DNA from 2 places in the Kitasatospora sp. NBC_01300 genome. Region 2 is predicted to be linked to the other one. Evidence: riboswitches for the same ligand, from Rfam matches in the RefSeq annotation. Region 2 holds a riboswitch; the other holds the start of a gene.
The links. Region 2 has a riboswitch for cyclic di-AMP ahead of OG556_RS28490 (transglycosylase family protein). Riboswitches for the same ligand answer to the same signal wherever they lie in the genome.
Positions count from the first base shown of each region.

Region 1 (6,723 bases), 200 kb from region 2:
CGTCCATCTCGAACGCGGCGGTGATAGTCTCGATCAGCACGGTGGCGCGGACGGTGCCGTGCGGGATGCCGAGCGCGGCCTGGGCGTGGGTGAACACGTCGTTCCAGAGCCTGGCTTCGAGGTGGCTCTCGGTCTTCGGCAGGTAGAAGTACGGGCCGGAGTTGGGGTCCTCGGCGCCCTTGGCGAGCAGCCGGGCGGCGTTGTGGAAGAAGTACAGGCCGAAGTCGAGGAAGGCTCCGGCGACCGGGGTGCCGTCGACGAGCAGGTGGTTCTCGTCCAGGTGCCAGCCGCGCGGGCGGACCACGACGGTGGCGAGTTCGGCGGCGGGCTTGAGGGCGTACGCCTTCCCGGCGGAGGTGGTGAAGTCGATCCGGCCCTCGAAAGCGTCGATCAGGTTGATCTGGCCGCTGACCACGTTCTCCCAGGTCGGGGAGGTGGCGTCCTCGAAGTCGGCGAGCCAGATCCGGGCGCCGGAGTTGAGGGCGTTGATGACCATCTTGCGGTCGGTGGGACCGGTGATCTCGACCCGGCGGTCCTGGAGCGCGCGGGGCGCCTCGGCGACCTTCCAGTCGCCGGCCCGGACGTCGGCGGTGTCGGGGAGGAAGTCCAGCGTGCCGGCCCTGGCGATCTCCGCCCGGCGGACCTTCCGCGCGGCCAGGAGCTCCTGTCGGCGCCCTTCGAAAGCGCGATGGAGGCCGACGACGAAGGCGACCGCCTCCGGAGTGAGCACCTCCTCCGCCCGGTGAACGCGCGGACCGGCGACAGTGACGACCGGAGCAGCGGGGGAGGCGCCGACGGGTCCCTGTTCTGTAGCCATGGGCAGGACACTCCTAAGCGGTTGAGCCTGGCGAAGGGAGCTCCGGTGGGAACTTCCTTGATCGGAACCCACCTGTCGGTGGATTCGATTCTGTAAGGTGGAGACTAGTTTCCGCGATACAGAATTTCAACGGTTTGTTGATGTGATCGCCGGGACTCTACTCCTCCCCGACAGCGAAGGGAACGCCGGTGGTTTCGACCCCCGACACAGCATCGACGGCCAGCACGGACCGCGCGACCGGCGGCGTGCAGTCCGTCGAGCGCGCCTTCCAACTCCTGGAGGCGCTGGCCGACTCCGGCGGCGTGGCCACCCTCAGCGAGCTCTCCGCCAGCTCCGGCCTGCCGATGCCGACCATCCACCGCCTGGTTCGTACCCTCGTCCAGCAGGGCTATGTACGCCAGGACACGGCGCGTCGCTACACCCTCGGCCCCCGGCTGATCCGCCTCGGCGAGACGTCCGGCCGGCTGCTCGGCAGCTGGGCCCGCCCCTACCTGGCCGAACTCATGGAGGCCACCGGCGAGACCGCCAACCTGGCGGTGCTGGAGGGCGGCGAGGTGGTGTACGTCGGGCAGGTCCAGTCCCGGCGCTCGATGCGGATGTTCACCGAGGTCGGCCGACGGGTGCAGCCGCACTGCACGGGCGTCGGCAAGGCGCTGCTGGCCCAGCTCCCCGAGGACGAGGCGCGCGCCATCCTGGGCCCCAACCCGCTGCCCGCGCACACCGAGTACACCGTCACCGACCCGCAGGAGCTGCTGCACCAGCTCGCCGAGGCGCGCGAGCGCGGCTACGTGGTCGACGACCAGGAGCAGGAGATCGGCGTCCGCTGCATCGCGCTCGCCGTACCGGGCGCGCCGACGCCCACCGCCCTGTCGGTGTCCGGCCCGGAGGCCCGCATCCGGGCCCTGGAGGAGCAGGCCGGCACGTCCTCGCTGGTACCGGTGATGCACCACATCGCGGCTCGGCTGGGGCAGGTCCTCGCCCCCTGACCCGCCGTCACCGCCCGCTTCGCGCACGGGAAGTCGATCCGGTCGACTTCCCGTGCGCGCGCTCCCCCGTTCGGGCGGACACCGAGCGGGTTGCACCTACCCCCGGCGCAGGCTCCGCCACCCTGGTGCGGACGCGGCCCGCAACGGCGCGGGCGGCCGGGGCCCCGGGACAGGGTGGACGACGATGACGTGCAGGCGTTCGACAATGCGGGGCGGGTCCGGGCGCGGCCGGTTCGGGCGCGGCGAGTCCGGGCGCGACGGGTCCGGGCGCGGCGAGTCCGGGCGCGGCGAGTCCGGGCAGGCCAGCAGGCTCTGCGGATTCCGCGCGGCCTCGCTCGTCGCCGCGATGGCGGCCGGCTGTTCGGTGGCGACGCTGACCGCCGACCCGTCCTGGGCGCGGCGGCCCGAGCCCCGGCCGGCGGTGGACACGGCAGCCCCCACGGCGTCCCGCTCCGATCTGGAGGTGGTCCGGCTCGACCCGGATGCCGCCCCGCCCGGCGGCACCACCACCGTCCACGCCTTCATCGCCAACCGCGGCCCGGACACCACCGCGGCACCGTTCACCGTGCTGGTGACGCTGCCGCCCGGGGTCTCCCCGGAGGGCCCGTACTTCCCCGAGGACTGCGAGGTGCGGCTCAACGGCCGGCAGGTCCGCTGTGTCTTCCCGGCCGGACTGCCCCCGCTGCGCAGCGCGACCGCGCTGGTGCCGGTGAGGTTGTCCCCCGACCTGCCGATCGGCAGGCTCACCGGCGGCTCGGTCGCGGTGCGCGGCGTGGACGACCCGGACGAGGGGAACAACCGGCAGCCGTTCGACATCACGGTGGTCGAGACGGCTCCCGGCTCCTGACCCGGAAGCCCCGAGGGCCCTACCGGTACACGCGGACGTAGTCGGCGGCGAAGGTGATCGGGGCGGTGCCCTGCGGCGCCGGGTGGTACTTCCCCGCGCCGACCGACAGGTTGAGGATCAGGTACGCCGACCAGTTGGCGCCGACGCCCTTGCCGTCCGAGAACACCTTGGCGCCGTTGACATACCAGTCGACCGAGGTGGCGCCGTAGTAGGTGCCGATGGTCACCCACTGGTCCTTCGCGACGGCGCCGGCGTCGGTGTAGTACTTGGGGTTGCCGGGGTTGACGTGGTTGGTCAGCTCCAGCAGGTTCGGGTTGTCGGGGTGGTACTCGAAGGAGTCGACCTCCCCGTTGCCGTTCTTCCAGGTCCAGAAGGCCGGCCAGGCGCCGGAGCCGGACGGCAGCTTGACCCGGGTCTCGGCGTAGTCGCCGGTCCTGACCTGGAAGCCCTCGCTGGAGCCCTCGGTGGTCAGGAAGCCGGTGTTCCAGGCCTGCTTGCCGTTCTCCAGCGTGGTGGTGCCGGGCGCGGCGGTGAAGGTGGCGACCCCGTTCGCGACGCTGACGTTGTTCTTGTTCAGCAGGTCGAGCTTGTTGTCGTCCGGGTTGTGGTTGCCGTACTTGTAGGCGGTGCTCTTGTCGCCGACCCAGCGCGAGCCCCAGCTGATCGAGCTGTTGAACTCGTCGGACCAGGTCAGCGACTTGCCGGCGACCGGGGAGGCGGGGGTGCCGGCCGACGGGCCGGCGGTGGCGCTCGGGCTGCTCGGGCTGCTCGGGCTCGGGCTGCTCGTCGGGGTCGGCTTCGCGGTGGGGGTCGCCGTCGCGGTGGGGGTCGCCGTCGGGGTGGGGGTCGCCGTCGGGGTCGGGGTCGCCGTCGGGGTCGGGGTCGGGGCGGGAGTCGGCTTCGTGGTGGGCGTCGGGGTCGGGGTCGGCGCCGGGGCGCTGGAGACCACCAGCTGCTGCGAGGCCAGGTTGTGCCAGGCCCCGCCGAGGTCCTGCCAGAAGCCGAACTGGGTGTACGTCCCGGCCGGCAGGGCGCGTGCGCCGCTGGTGAAGGACAGGCCGCTCGGGCAGATCTGCACGTTGGAGGCGTTGCCCGGGAAGTCGAGGTTCGCACCGGCCGCGTTCCGGACGCCCACGCCGACGGTCTTCGCGGTGAAGCAGGCCGAGGAGTGGAGGGTCAGCGAGGCGGTGGCGGCCTGGTTGGCGACCATGGTCGCCGGGGCGAGCCGGTCCTGGGTGACGGTCGGGGTGGTGGCGGCCTGGGCGCCGGAGACGGCCGGCAGGCCGAGCAGTCCGGCGCCGGTGACGGCGAGCGCTCCGGTGACGGCGAGGGCGGCGTTGCGGCCCCGGTGGGAGGGGCGGGCGTGGCGCGGCGCGCGGCGCCGGGCAGGCTGGTGCATGGCGGTGTCCTCTGCGACGCCTGCGAGGTGAGCTGTCGGATTCGGGCTGAGGCAGCCCGGCCGCCGGTGGGAGCGGCTTCACCCCTAGCCACGGCCCGCACGCGGGAGCGTACGGGCCGGGCGCTGACCTTGGTTCCCCCGCTCCCGTCCGCTGTGGTGCTCGGTTGCCGACCGACGGGTGGACAGGACTCGGCGTCCCGACGGCGGGGGTCCGCGAGGGCGGACGACGGTTGCAGGCTAGGCAGGCCGTGCGTGAACGGACAACCTGCCAGGGCCGGTTGTCGCACAGGTCACAGTGGTGTCGATCAACGACGCTGCGTGGTGGATCAGTTGGGACGGATCAGCGGAGCCGTTGAGCTGCCGAACGACGAATCGACGGGCCGCGGGTCCACGGGTCCACGGGTCCACGGGTCAAGCGAGCCAGTTGTCGACCTGGCTCTCGGCCTCCGGCGCCCAGGCGAGTTCCAGGTGGTTGAGGCCGGTGAGCAGCCGGGTGCCGCCGATCGTCGCGATGCCGGTGGTGTCCAGGGCGCTCGCGGTGAACACGATGCCGTCACTGGGCCCCCGGTTCTCGTTGAGCACGCCCGGGATGTCGGCGGACCCGCCCGCGAGCAGGTAGGTGCGCACCGACGCGGGGACGCCCGCCTGTTGCAGCGGCGCGATCAGCGAACCGGCGTCGATCGCCGCCTGGATGCCCTGGCCCGAGGTGTAGAAGCCCTGGCCGCCGTAGTAGGTGGTCCACCAGTCCTGGGCGCTGCCGTCCACCCCGTACCGGCCGTCCCAGCGGGCGAGCAGCTGGCGCTGGCCCGGGTAGCAGTCGTAGCCGCCGGTGGGCAGCACGCCGAGGCAGGGCTGCGCCGTGTACGTGCCGTAGCAGGTCATGTAGAGGTGCGGGGACGGCGCGTTGGCGGTGCCGCCGCAGGCCGGCCAGCTCGCGAGGTCGAACGACCAGCCGTGCGCGTACACGTAGTCGAGCCCGCCGTTCGGGCCCCCGAGGGTGATCAGGCGGCGCACGTCGCCCGCGTAGGCCCGCCCCCAGGACGGGCGCACCGAGGACACGTATGCCCGGGCGGCGACCTCGCCCTTGCTCCACGCCACCACGTCCACCTGGGGGACGCCGAGACGGGCCCGGATCAGCGCGACGGCGTCACCGACGGCCTGCGCCTGGAGCAGGTTGTCGCCCTGCTTGTGGGCGAAGCCGATGGCGAACACCCGGTGGCCGGTGCCGGCGAGGTACTGGGCGAGGCCGGTGGACGGGCAGGCGGAGGCGCCACAGGTGCCGCTCTCCCCCGGGTTCGCCCAGGCGCGGTCGGCGTTGTCGTTGGCGCCGTGGACCAGCAACACGGGGGTCGGACGGCTGCCGGTGTCCCAGCCGGTCGCCGAGTACAGCAGGAAGCGGCTGGAGGCGGGCTGGCCGGTGCCGCCGAAGTACGTCCGGCGGGCGCCGTCCTGGTCGCCGCGGCCGTCGGCCGGGTACTGCTCGGTGCGGAAGCCGGGGGTGGTGTCGAGGTAGCGCTCGACCTTGGCCCAGCCGTTGCCGGGGGCGGGGAAGGCGGCTTCGAGGGTGAGCGGGGCGGTGGCCGCCTGGGCAGCGGTCCGGGCAGTGGCGGTCCGGGCGGCGGTGGCCTGGGCGGGTGTGGGGGTGCCGAGGAGCAGCGCGGCGAGGGTGAGCAGGAGGACGGACAACGCGGTGGGGGTGCGTCCGACGGCGGTGGGGGTGTGCCGCATGGGAGTGGGGGTGCGTCTCATGGGGGTGGACGGTAGGACCGGCCGCTGGCGGGCGCCCAGGTGCCCGCCGCACACCCCGCGGGCCTGCGCGGTGGCGGCCGGTGCCGTGGCGCACCGCCCACGGGTGCGCCCACCCGGCTCACCGGGTCGGATAAATTGGAGGTCCGACATCTTCCGCAGTGCACAAGACCGCCGTGCACGGCCCCACAGGAACGAGGTACCGCCCCACCATGACCGCGCCCCTGCCCGCCTTCGCCGGCCGCACCTACCTCTTCCGGGCCGACAACGGCGCGGCCTTCCGCAACACCTACTCGGCCGACGGCCGGCGGCTGCGCTGGGAGGGCCTCGGCGAGTCGGCGGGCCAGTGGGAGGACGTGCGGCTGCACGTCGCCGAGGTGGCGCCGGAGATCTACTTCATCAGCTGGACCGAGGAGAGCGGGATCACCGTCAGCCACGTGATGGACCTCGGCCGGCTGACGGTACGCGCCTTCTGGACGTACGAGGGCGAGGGCGGCCGGGTCGGCGAGCTGCACACCGGGACGCTGGAGCGGGTGGCCTGAGCCTCACCGCTCCCGCGCGCCCTCACTGTCCGTCGGCTTACTCAGGCCGTCTGAGCAGACTGCCTGCTCGGACGGCCTGCCCAGGCGGTTTGCTCAGGCAGTTTGTTTAGACGGCCCACTCAGGCAGCCTGGTTCGGGACCTTGAGGTGCTGGGACAGCCACTCCAGCGAGGACGGCAGCAGCGCGCTCCAGGTCTCGAAGTTGTGGCCACCGTTCTCCAACATGCTGTAGGAGACCTTCATCGGGGACTGCACGGCGTCGACGAAGGCCTCGGTGTCGCGCCGGTAGTCGCCGTCGCCCTTCTTGGTGCCGGCCAGCAGCACGGACACCTTGGGCTGCGGCAGGTTCTTCAACCGCCACATCAGGTTGGCCTCGTCACGACGCTG
Region 1 is NZ_CP108408.1:6,312,865-6,319,587, reverse strand. It holds gene aceB (malate synthase A) at 1-817, opposite strand, end outside; gene OG556_RS27680 (IclR family transcriptional regulator) at 1,006-1,803, shown strand; gene OG556_RS27675 (hypothetical protein) at 2,009-2,650, shown strand; gene OG556_RS27670 (hypothetical protein) at 2,670-4,049, opposite strand; cyclic di-AMP (ydaO/yuaA leader) riboswitch at 4,052-4,218, opposite strand; gene OG556_RS27665 (esterase/lipase family protein) at 4,461-5,798, opposite strand; gene OG556_RS27660 (MoaF N-terminal domain-containing protein) at 6,008-6,337, shown strand; gene OG556_RS27655 (alpha/beta hydrolase) at 6,457-6,723, opposite strand, start outside.
Region 1: linked by a shared signal. The riboswitch ahead of OG556_RS27670 (hypothetical protein) and the one ahead of OG556_RS28490 (transglycosylase family protein) in region 2 are both predicted to bind cyclic di-AMP.

Region 2 (6,723 bases):
CTTCGTACCGGGCGCCCGGGCGGCGCCCACCGGCGCGCGGTCCCACGGTGCGACTACCGGCTCCGCCAGTATATTGGCCCGGAGCCAACGAACGTTCGGAGCAGACACGATGGCACCTCGCGGGGATTCGGTCAATGAGGAGATGCGGCAACGCTCCCGTCGGCGCATCATGCGAGCCACCGTCGAACTGGTCGACCGGCACGGATACGCGGGCACCACGCTGACCGACATCGCCGAGCGGGCCGGGCTCGCCCGCGGGCTGCTCTCCTACTACTTCGACGGGAAACGGCTGCTGATGCAGTCGGCGACGCACCGGATGATGCACCAGTCGCTCTCCGGCGCGCTCGCCGAGCTGACCCCGGACGCCACGCCGGCGGCCCGGCTGGCCCGCGCGATCGACGCGGTCCTCACCCTCGCCCTGGAGCATCCGCGGGTGATGCGCTCGCACCTCGCGCTGATCCTGGACCCGGACTCCGGCACCTTCGTCCAGGACCCGGAACAGCAGCAGCTCGGCGCGATCCTCCAGGGCCTGCTGCTCGACTGGGGCGCGCCGGACCCGGCCGCGGAGCACGCGGTGCTGCGCAGCGCGCTGATGGGCGGCTGCATCGGGGTGCTGCTGCCGGGCGCCGAACTCCCGCTGGCACTGATCCGGGCCGACCTGTTCCGCCGCTACGACCTGCCCTGGGAGCTGGGCACCCCGCCGCAGGCACTGCCGCCGGAACGCGAACGGCCGCCGGCCCGCGGCTGACGGCGGGTGGACGGCGGCTCGGTGTCCGGGCGAGCGATCACCGGACCCGTACGCTCTGCGGGGAGTCCCCCTCAGCGCTCCTTGAGGATCGAGGCCAGCAGGTCCACGGTCCGCTCGGGCGTGAGGCTGTCCACGCAGAGCCGCTCCATGACCTGGATGTACGCGTCGACGTCGTCCCGCTTGTCGAGGTACAGCGCGCTGGTGAGCTGCTCCAGGTAGACGACGTCCGCGAGGTCCTGTTCAGGGAAGCGCAGGATCGTGAACGCCCCGGACTCCCCCGCGTGCGCGCCGAATCGGAACGGCATCACCTGGATCACGACGTTGGCCTGCTCGGCGACATCGATCAGGTACTGCACCTGGCCGCGCATCACCTTGGGCCCGCCGACGGGGCGGCGCAGCGCGGCCTCGTCGATCACGGCCCACAGCCGCGGGCTGGCGCCCTCGGTCAGCAGCTTCTGGCGACGCAGGCGGAGGCTGACCCGCCGCTCGATCTCCTCCTCGCTGACGACCGGCCGACTCTGGCCGAAAACCGCCCGTGCGTACTCCTCGGACTGCAGCAGTCCGGGGATGAACTGCACCTCGTAGGTGCGGATCAGCTGGGCGGCCTCCTCCAGGCCGACGTAGGTCTGGAACCAGCCCGGCAGCACGTCGTTGAAGCTGTGCCACCAGCCGGACTTGTTGGCCTCGCGGACCAGCCCGAGCAGTGCCTCCCGCTCCAGGCCGTCGTCCACGCCGTAGAGGCTGAGCAGGTCGGCGACGTCGCGCTCCTTGAAGCTGACGCGGCCGAGTTCCATGCGGCTGATCTTGGACTCCGAGGCCCTGATCGCGTAGCCGGCGTCCTCGCGCGTGATGCCGCGCGTCTCACGCAGGCGACGCAGCTGAGAACCGAGGAGGATCCGGCGGACCATCGAGCCGCCGCCCGGCTGAACTGTGGTCATGCGGTCGAAACCTCCACCTAGGGCAAACAGCGCACAGTCTGCCATCAGTTGAGCGCTCACGGTGCCGATACTGACGGATGTTCCTATCAGTTCCACACTCCACACACCAGGATGCACGTGCATCCGGCGCTTGCATATGCCAATAGTGCGACTGCACGTGAATCGACTCTTGCATCTGCAGTGAGCGCACACCACCATGGTGCACGTGCACCTGCACATCCCTGGCATTCCCGCGGGCTCCGCGTCGACCCCACGCGCGACTCCGTGCACCGACCCGGCAGCGTTCCCCCGCGCCACCGGGGGATCGTGTGCGCGCGCGCTGGTCGAGGGGGCGGCCGAGCGGCCGAGCGAGTCGGAGGTGACCGGCATGACCCCGGCGGGTCCAGCCGTGTCCGCCCCCTTATGGGAGGAGCTCTTCATGAGCACCGGTACGGCTTTGGCGGTTGACCCCCATGTGGTCACCTGTACGCTCGCTCCTCGCTTCGAAGCCGTCAGAACCGCGCGCGACTTCGCCAGAACCTCCCTTCAGCGCTGGGGCCTGATGGAGCTGTTCGACGACGTCGCGCTGGTGGCCTCGGAGCTGGTGACCAACGCACTGCGGCATGCGATCGGCGCACGGCCCGACCCCGCGGGCGGCGTCCAGGGCGAGTACGACTTTCCCATACAGCCGACCCCCGAGGGCCGGCTGCCGATCCGAATAAGCCTGGTCCACCGCTCTCCCCAGGTGGTCTGCGCGGTGAGCGACCCGAGCTGCACCGGCCCGGTCGCCCGGGAGGCCGACTTCGTCGCCGAGTCCGGCCGCGGACTGCACCTGGTGGAGTCCTTCAGCCGCTCCTGGGGTTGGCACCCGCTGGGCAGCGGCAAGGTGGTCTGGGCCCTGTTCGAGGCGGAGCCGGCCACCGGTTCCGAACTCGGTGGACGGCACCGGCGCTCGGCCTAGCGCCAGGCGGCGCGCGGCCGGCCGAGGGAGGCCCCGGGAGGACCGCACCCCGGGCTCCGCGGGGCGGGTCGACGGGCCTGGCACAGGTGTGCCACGGGCTCCGGCTCAGCCCTCAGGACGATTCCCACGACGATTCCCGGGCCCGCCCCCCGGACGAGCCGGCCGAACTGACGGCCGGACACCCCGGCGGCCCGGCGCACGTCCACGTCCGAGCCCCCAGCCGTGCGCGGGACCACCCGCCGCACCTGCGCGCGGTCGACCGCGAGAACGCCCATCGCGAGAGCGCCCGTCGTGCGGCCCCGGACCTGTACCGGAAAAGACAAAGGCCGTCGCGGTGTCAGCACCCACGACGGCCCCCCGATGGCAGGACGGCGGCCGGTCAGACCGTCAGGTGGTCGAACTCCCCGTCCTTGGCCCCCAGCAGCAGGGCGGCGATCTCGGCCCGGGTGTAGATGAGCGCCGGACCTTCCGGGAAGCGCGAGTTGCGCATCGCCACATCGCCCCCCGGCAGGGCCGCGAACTCGACGCAGTTCCCCTGGGAGTTGCTGTGCAGGCTCTTCTGCCAGACAACCCCCTTGAGGTTGGCGGCCGCCATCCCGTTGTAGGTGTCGTACGAGCCGTACGTGTCCTGCGAGTCGTGCATAGAAATCTCCCGAAGAGCTCCGGAGTGGTCGTCCAGCGCGGCGCTCCCGGCACCCGCCGAACGAACGGACCGGCCCCGTACCGGCCCGGCACAACGCCTCACTTGACGCGATGATAGCTGCTGTGCACGTGCATCAGCACGGGACATTGCAGGTGCACGAGGCCTTTCACCGGCAGTTCTGAACTCTTCACGGTCCCTTCTCCTGACGGTACGTAAACGGACATAGCCGAGTGAATCGTCAGATTCTCGATAACCGGCCGTGAGCGGTTCCCCGCTGAATGTTGATCTTCAGGCGCCCGGAGTCGCGCCTTCGTGACCCTCCGTCAGGCGACCTCCTGGCTGTGAGACATCTCACGCGCCACAGAAGCAACTCGACGCCCCGTCGGACACGTCAGGGCAACCAGCGGTGATCGCTCGAGGGCTGGGTGAGATATGTCCGGATTGCGGGCAAACCGCCCGGCCGGACACGACGGGAGCGCGGCGCACCCGCCATGACCACGTGAAACCCGAACGGCAGCCGAATGCAGGCCTGACGGGCCGATGTCCTACGATCTCCGGCATGAGCACCGCAGCCATCCCGGGCGCGCCACTGCCCGTCCGCACTCCAGGCTCCCGTGCGCGGGGGCGCCACCGTCGCCCCGAGCGCCCCGAGATCCCGGCCGGATCCCCGGCCCTGGTGCTCGCCGTGCCCGCGACCGCCGGGCCCGAGTCCCGCTCGGTCGTCGAGGAGCTGCTGTCGATCGTCCGCAGCGAGCAGAACGGCATCCAGACCGCCGTCGGCTACCTCCCGGGCGAAGCCGCCCAGGGCGCCGACAGCGACGACCGCACCGTCGCCGAACTGCTGGCCATGGCCGCCGAGGCCGGCCTGCCCGCGCCGGTCCTGGTGCCGCTGGTACCCGGCCCGCACGGATTCCTGACCGAACTCCACGCCCTCGCCGCCGAGTACGGAGCCCCCGTCACCGACGTGCTCGGCCCGCACCCGCTCCTCGCCGAGGCCGTGCACGTGCGCCTGTCCGAGGCCGGCCTGGCGCGTGCCGACCGGGCCCGGCTGTTCGCCATCGCGACCGCCGCGGACGGCGTCGTGCTGACCACCGTCGGCGGCGAGGAGGCCGCTGCCGCGGCCGGCATCACCGGTGTCCTGCTGGCGGCCCGACTGGCCGTCCCGGTCGTGCCCGCCGCGCTCGACGTACCGGGCTCGGTCGCCGCGGCCGTCAACCACCTCAAGGAGACCGGCTCCCAGCGCCCGGCGCTGGCCCCGCTGGTGATCGGGCCGGAGGCCGACTCCGAGCTGCTCGCCACGGCCGCCGAGGAGACCGGCTGCCCGTCCGCGGCCCCGCTGGGCGCCTACCCGACGGTCGGCCAGCTGATCGCCTCCACCTACCTGGCCGCGCTGCCCGCGCCCTCCCCCGAGGCCCTGGCGCAGGCCGAGGCCGAGGCGGCGGAGGCCGCCGAGGGCGCCCACGCCGACCACTCCGGCCGGGGCGGTCACGCCGCTCACGCCGCTCACACCGCCGCCGAGGAGTCGGCCGGCCAGTAGCAGCGGTCACCGCACGTGGGAAGGGCCCGGAACGGCTACGTTCCGGGCCCTTCCCGCTTGTCCCGTAAGGCAGTTAAGGGGCGAATAGGCGTGATGCCCGTTCTGTCCATATTTGTTCTCCATCGCACGACGCGTCCCCCGACGCCCGCAGTGTGGACACGCCACCTTCCCGGCGGGCGGGCCCCCGGGCGACCCGACCCACCGTCACCCACTCCCTGAAGCACAGACAGTTGCGCGCGCCCTTCGCCGTGTTGCCGGAAATCGATCATTTCCGATCATGAAAAGCGAGGGGAACGACCGTTCTCCCCAAACCGTGATGCGCGTCACAGGTGTTTGCAGTTTGAACTTAAGTCTGCTTAACGTGCTCCCCGTTCGTGGCCACACGAACCCAGTTCATCCGCGACGCCGAGTCCTGCCGTCGGATGTCCTGGCAGCGCGAAAACGCACCACGGCAGGAGCGGGGGACCCACAGGTAAGTCGCCCCGGACCGTTCCCCGGAACGATCCAGGGCTAGGGGTGAAGCCGCGCCCACAGCGCGGCCGGGCAACTCCAGCCCGAATCCGACAGCTCACCTCGCAGGCGTGGGAGAGGACTGCGTCTTCATGCTGCCCACCAACGGCACCCGTCCGTCCAGTCGTACCCGACGCGTGATCGCCGCCGTCGGCGTCGCGGGCGTCGGCCTCACCATCCCCTGCCTCACCTCCGGCACCGCCTCCGCCGCCTCCGTCGCCACCTGGGACAAGGTCGCCCAGTGCGAGAGCACCGGCAACTGGAGCATCAACACCGGCAACGGCTTCTACGGCGGCCTGCAGTTCACCTCCAGCACCTGGGCCGCCTTCGGTGGCACCGCGTACGCCCCCCAGGCCAACCAGGCCACCAAGGACCAGCAGATCGCCGTCGCCGAGAAGGTGCTCGCCTCGCAGGGCCCCGGCGCCTGGCCGGTGTGCTCGGTCCAGGCCGGCCTGACCAAGGGCGGCGCCGCAGCCGCCGTCGACACCTCGGCCGGCTCGACCACCGGCTCGGCTGCCGGTTCGACCGCCACCAAGCCCGCCGCGAAGCCGGCCACCCCGGCCGCCAAGCCCGCGCAGACCCAGGCCCCGGCCGCGAAGCCCGCCAAGCCGGCCGCACCGGCCCAGGACCAGGCGCAGGCCCCCGCCGACTCCACCGACGGCACCTCGGCGCAGAAGGGCCAGAACCAGGCCCAGAACAGCGCCCAGCCCCAGGCCGACGACTACACCGTCGCCTCCGGCGACTGGCTGTCCTCGATCGCCGACAAGCACAACCTCCAGGGCGGCTGGCAGCGGCTGTACGAGCTCAACCGCGGCACCCTGACCGAGGGTCCGGACAGCATCTACCCGGGCCAGCGCCTCTCGTTCAAGGACGGCGGCCAGGCCCAGCAGTCCGGCTCGGACTTCACCTGGTTCGACCGCTCGCAGAAGTCCGGCCAGACCTCCAACGGCGGCGCCGCGAACACCAAGCCGGCCGCCCAGCCCCAGGCCCCGGCTCAGACCCCGGCCACCAAGCCGGCTTCCAAGCCGGCCGCCCAGGCCCAGACCCCGGCCCAGACCCCGGCGCCGGCCCCGGCCGCCACCGGCAGCATGGCCGCCGCGGTCTCCTTCGCCAAGTCGAAGGTCGGCCAGGCGTACGTCTACGGCGGCACCGGCAACGGCGGTTGGGACTGCTCCGGCCTGACCCAGGCCGCGCTGCGCGCCGCGGGCGTCTCCGTCCCGCGCGTCGCCGCCGACCAGGCCGCCGCCAGCACCCGCGTCTCGCTGGACAGCCTCCAGGCGGGCGACCTGCTGTTCTGGTCCAACAACGGCCAGAACTCCGGCGTCTACCACGTCGCGATCTACATCGGCGGCGGCCAGTACGTCGAGGCCGCCAACCCGAGCTCGGGCGTGCGCCTGCAGACCGTCT
Region 2 is NZ_CP108408.1:6,514,215-6,520,937, reverse strand. It holds gene OG556_RS28515 (TetR/AcrR family transcriptional regulator) at 170-748, shown strand; gene OG556_RS28510 (helix-turn-helix transcriptional regulator) at 820-1,686, opposite strand; gene OG556_RS28505 (ATP-binding protein) at 2,105-2,626, shown strand; gene OG556_RS28500 (DUF397 domain-containing protein) at 3,006-3,269, opposite strand; gene OG556_RS28495 (hypothetical protein) at 3,829-4,806, shown strand; cyclic di-AMP (ydaO/yuaA leader) riboswitch at 5,241-5,401, shown strand; gene OG556_RS28490 (transglycosylase family protein) at 5,409-6,723, shown strand, end outside.